2 regions of the Bacillus basilensis genome follow, and region 2 is predicted to be linked to the other one. Evidence: predicted binding sites of a transcription regulator. Region 2 holds the regulator's gene; the other holds the start of a gene.
What was found. The regulator NrdR, encoded in region 2, represses ribonucleotide reductase genes. The targets are predictions, from matches to a motif close to AACACNATATATNGTGTT.

Region 1: nrdI (class Ib ribonucleoside-diphosphate reductase assembly flavoprotein NrdI) is a predicted target of NrdR. The motif match lies at 908-925, and genes of this name have one in related genera.

What each region holds. Positions count from the first base shown of each region.
Region 1 covers NZ_JBNTQO010000005.1:66,233-68,443, forward strand. The annotation lists gene ACQVV1_RS12225 (hypothetical protein) at 1-154, shown strand, start outside; gene ACQVV1_RS12230 (hypothetical protein) at 181-498, shown strand; gene nrdI (class Ib ribonucleoside-diphosphate reductase assembly flavoprotein NrdI) at 975-1,334, shown strand; partial or broken gene ACQVV1_RS12240 (ribonucleotide reductase N-terminal alpha domain-containing protein) at 1,321-2,211, shown strand, end outside.
Region 2 covers NZ_JBNTQO010000012.1:36,015-38,225, reverse strand. The annotation lists gene ACQVV1_RS20255 (glyceraldehyde-3-phosphate dehydrogenase) at 1-22, shown strand, start outside; gene speD (adenosylmethionine decarboxylase) at 411-794, shown strand; gene nrdR (transcriptional regulator NrdR) at 1,080-1,541, shown strand; gene ACQVV1_RS20240 (replication initiation and membrane attachment family protein) at 1,694-2,211, shown strand, end outside.

The sequences.
Region 1 (2,211 bases), on a different contig from region 2:
AAATGGTGAAATAAAGGAGTATGTTGTTACGAAAGATGTATTTTATACGTTCAGAGAAGTTGTAGTAAGTAGGGAAGACTTTAAACATATTATTGGGAACGCACAGCGCGGCGGACAAGTAATTTATACATATTCAGAAACGCCACGTTCGTAACTAGAAGAATATAGGGGAGGAGAATTATGGGCGATTTTAAACAAGGCATATTACCGCATTGGGATTATATGTGGAAAGATAGAGCCGGTAATCGATTTATGGGGATGGTTATGTATCCAGAGAAACGAAAGTGTTCGGCAAAAATGCTTCAGAAAATAAAAAGAGCATATGAAGAGGCTATAGAAATTAAAGTAACTGTACAAGTTCAACATACATATCAGTACGTAGAAGGAATGATTGTTTACTTTGATGAAGAAGCTCCTGTATGTACAATGATTGATAAAGATGAAAATCCACATCATATTTTTGTAAAAGATATTTTGCGTATTGAGCACTCTGAATAATCTTTTCATAAATAAGTTGAATTTCCATAATAATTATCTTTTTCTATAATAGTTATCTTTTAGTATGTAACGCGAACCGAAAGTATATGTATAATATTTAATAAAGTAAAATTGATAAATGTAATCGTTTTTTAGAACAGATTATCGTTTCATGTCTGTTCTTTTTTGCGTGATGCTGGAGAAATATATTCCTCCAGCATTTGCCGTTTTATGACAAAATACATTGGAACCTTTTTTAAAAATAAGGTTAAATTCGTTGACAACTTTTTTGAAAAGCACTTTATTGACATGAGTTTTAGAATGTTGTTTCATAGTCATTGTATTGAAAAAAATCGACTGTCTTGTCGAAAAGTAAAAGTTAAAAAAAGAAAGAATTTATACATATATCTTGTGTCTTATTTTGAAACGTAATACAATATATAGAGAAATCAAGAACAATATATAGAGAATATAGATTGGAGAGGGAGGGGTCGGAAATGTTAGTTGCATATGATTCCATGACAGGAAACGTGAAGCGTTTCATCCACAAATTAAATATGCCGGCCGTTCAAATTGATGAAGATCTAGTAATAGATGAAGACTTTATTCTTATTACGTATACAACAGGTTTTGGCAATGTACCAGAACGTGTTTTAGACTTTTTAGAGCGCAATAATGAAAAATTAAAAGGCGTATCTGCAAGCGGCAATCGTAACTGGGGAGACATGTTCGGTGCAAGTGCTGACAAAATTTCTACTAAATATGAAGTGCCTATTGTATCAAAATTTGAGTTATCTGGAACAAATAACGATGTAGAATATTTTAAGGAAAGGGTGCGGGAGATTGCGACACATTGAACTGAATAATGAAATCACGCAAATGCAGGACGGTTTTTATCAGCTTCATAAGGATAAAGAGGCATTAGAAGTCTTTATGGAAGAAGCTAGAGAGAATACCGTTTCTTTTAATAGCGTGGCAGAGCGAATGGAGTATATGAAAGAACATGATTACTATTACAACGTTCTGGACGAGTATAGATTGGAGGAAGTAGAAGAGGTATATAACATCGCTTATGGTGAAAACTTCGAGTTCCAATCTTATATGGCAGCATCTAAGTTCTACAAAGATTATGCGTTAAAAACGAATGATCAAAAACAATACTTAGAAAGCTATGAAGATCGTGTAGCAATTGTGTCATTATACTTAGGACGCGGTGATGTTGCGAAAGCAAAACAATTCGCAAGCATGATTGTCAAACAAAACTACCAACCAGCGACACCAACCTTTTTAAATGCGGGAAGAAGCAGAAGAGGAGAAATGGTGTCTTGTTTCTTGTTAGAGATGGATGATAGCTTAAATTCAATCGGCTTTAACATTAATACTGCAATGCAATTATCGAAAATCGGCGGAGGAGTAGCTTTAAACTTATCTAAGCTACGCGCACGCGGTGAGCAAATTAAAGGTATCGACAACGCTGCAAGTGGTGTAGTGCCCGTTATGAAATTGCTTGAAGATTCGTTTTCATATGCGAATCAACTTGGCCAACGAAAAGGTGCCGGTGCAGTATACTTAAACATTTTCCATTGGGATATTATTGAATTCCTTGATACAAAAAAAATAAATGCCGATGAGAAGAGCCGCATTCAGTCTCTATCAATCGGAATTATCGTTCCAAGTAAGTTCTTTGAGCTTGCTGAGAAAAACGAACCTTTCCATGTTTTCGCGCCTTATACG
Region 2 (2,211 bases):
AAAAAATGTGCAACATATTTAAGTGAATAAGGGAGAGGGCAAGTGAATATTGCCCTCTCTTTTTTTAATTTTTTCTGAAAAGGAAAAAAATTATATGAGTATATTTTGGAAAGTGGACATACCACGAAGCGTTGTTATTACTGTATTTGTGAATCATTTCTTTTTTTTAGGGAAAAGTAAAGAGGAAAATATGACAGAAAATCGAAAAAACTGTTGTTGCAAAATGAAAATAAACAAAGTATACTAACACTCGTAAACTTAAGAGCTGAGGTACGTAGTCACTACTTAAAGGGTTAGGACCTCTCTGGACTAACTTTCCCCCGTGGTAGTGGAGCAAGCCAAATTGCAAATTAGTTTTCAATTCGAACAGTTAGAATAAATTTACAAGGGGGAACTGTAGAATGGATACTATGGATACGATGGGTCGTCACGTAATCGCTGAACTTTGGGATTGCGATTTCGACAAGCTTAATGACATGCCGTATATTGAACAATTATTTGTGGATGCAGCACTAAGAGCTGGTGCTGAAGTGCGTGAGGTTGCTTTCCATAAATTTGCACCACAAGGTGTAAGTGGAGTAGTAATTATCTCGGAATCACATTTAACAATTCATAGCTTTCCGGAGCACGGTTACGCAAGTATTGATGTTTATACTTGTGGGGATCGTATTGATCCAAATGTTGCTGCAGAATATATTGCAGAAGGTTTAAACGCGAAAACGCGTGAGAGCATCGAGCTTCCTCGAGGCACTGGTAGCTTCGAAATTAAGCAGAGAGAAACAAAAGCTCTTTAAAAAAGAACATAATTGATTTAAAATGTAAAGAGGTGTATAATGCACCTCTTTTTTAGTTTATAAAAAAGGAAAAATATAACGTACTTGTTAGTTAGATAAACTGAGCTCTTACGAATAAGTTAGCACCCTATCTACCATCTTATTTTTGAAAACGGGATGATAAAATAATGCGCTTAAACTTAAAGTGGTAAGAGAGTTAGAATGAGTTATATAATATTGTATATATATTGTCAGATGAAGTAAGTTGAGAAAAAATAAAGAGTATAGTGTAAAGGAGTGAATATATTGCGTTGTCCATCCTGTTCTCATAATGGTACAAGAGTGTTAGATTCGCGTCCGGTAGACGAGGGGCGCTCTATTCGAAGAAGGAGAGAGTGTGAAAGTTGTTTAAGCCGCTTTACGACATTCGAAAGAGTAGAAGAGTCACCTCTTATCGTTGTAAAAAAAGAAGGCACACGAGAAGAGTTTAATAAAGAAAAGATTTTACGTGGCTTAATTAAAGCGTGCGAAAAAAGACCAGTATCTTTAAGGCAATTAGAAGAAGTAACTCAAAGTGTGGAACGTGAACTTCGTAATTTAGGTATATCAGAAGTGAAAAGTGATATGATTGGCGAAATTGTTATGGAAGAACTGCGTGATATTGATGATGTTGCTTACGTACGTTTTGCATCTGTATATCGCCAATTTAAAGATTTAAATGTATTTATTGAAGAATTAAAAGATATACTGCAAAAAGAAAGAGAGTAGAATCTGTATTGTATTCTCTTTACATACCGTAAGTAATGAGATAAGAGAGCTAGAAGCGAAAGCTAATAGCTCTTTTTCGCTAAGAAATTATATAATGAAGATAGAACGAATGAAGTAGAGGATAGATTGGATGAGAGAAAGGAAAAGCAAGAATGGAAAAACAGTCATGGATGGAGCTATTGCCAATTGATCGTTATAAAGTAAGTGCGAAAGGGTTACTGCATAATTACGACCGAAAAGTGTTAACGATGTTGTATCAGCCGTTAATAGGTAGTAGAGCGTTTAGCTTGTACATGACGCTATGGGGAGAGTTAGAGCAGGATCGTGTGTTTGGAAAAGAGAATACGCATCATTCCCTTATGGTGATCATGCAAATGCAGCTTCCCGAAATATATGAGGAACGGGTAAAGTTAGAGGCAATTGGGCTTTTGAAAGTATATATTAAGAAAGAAAAAGATATTCGAATGTTTATATACGAGCTGCAACCACCTTTATCGCCGAAACAGTTTTTTGATGATATTGTTTTAAGTATCTTTTTATACAATCGATTGAGTCGGACAAAATATAATCAAGTAAAGCAATATTTCTTAGAAGAAGAATTTGATTTTGTATCTTATGAAAATGTTACACGTTCTTTCAATGATGTGTTTGGTTCGTTTAATCCAGGTCA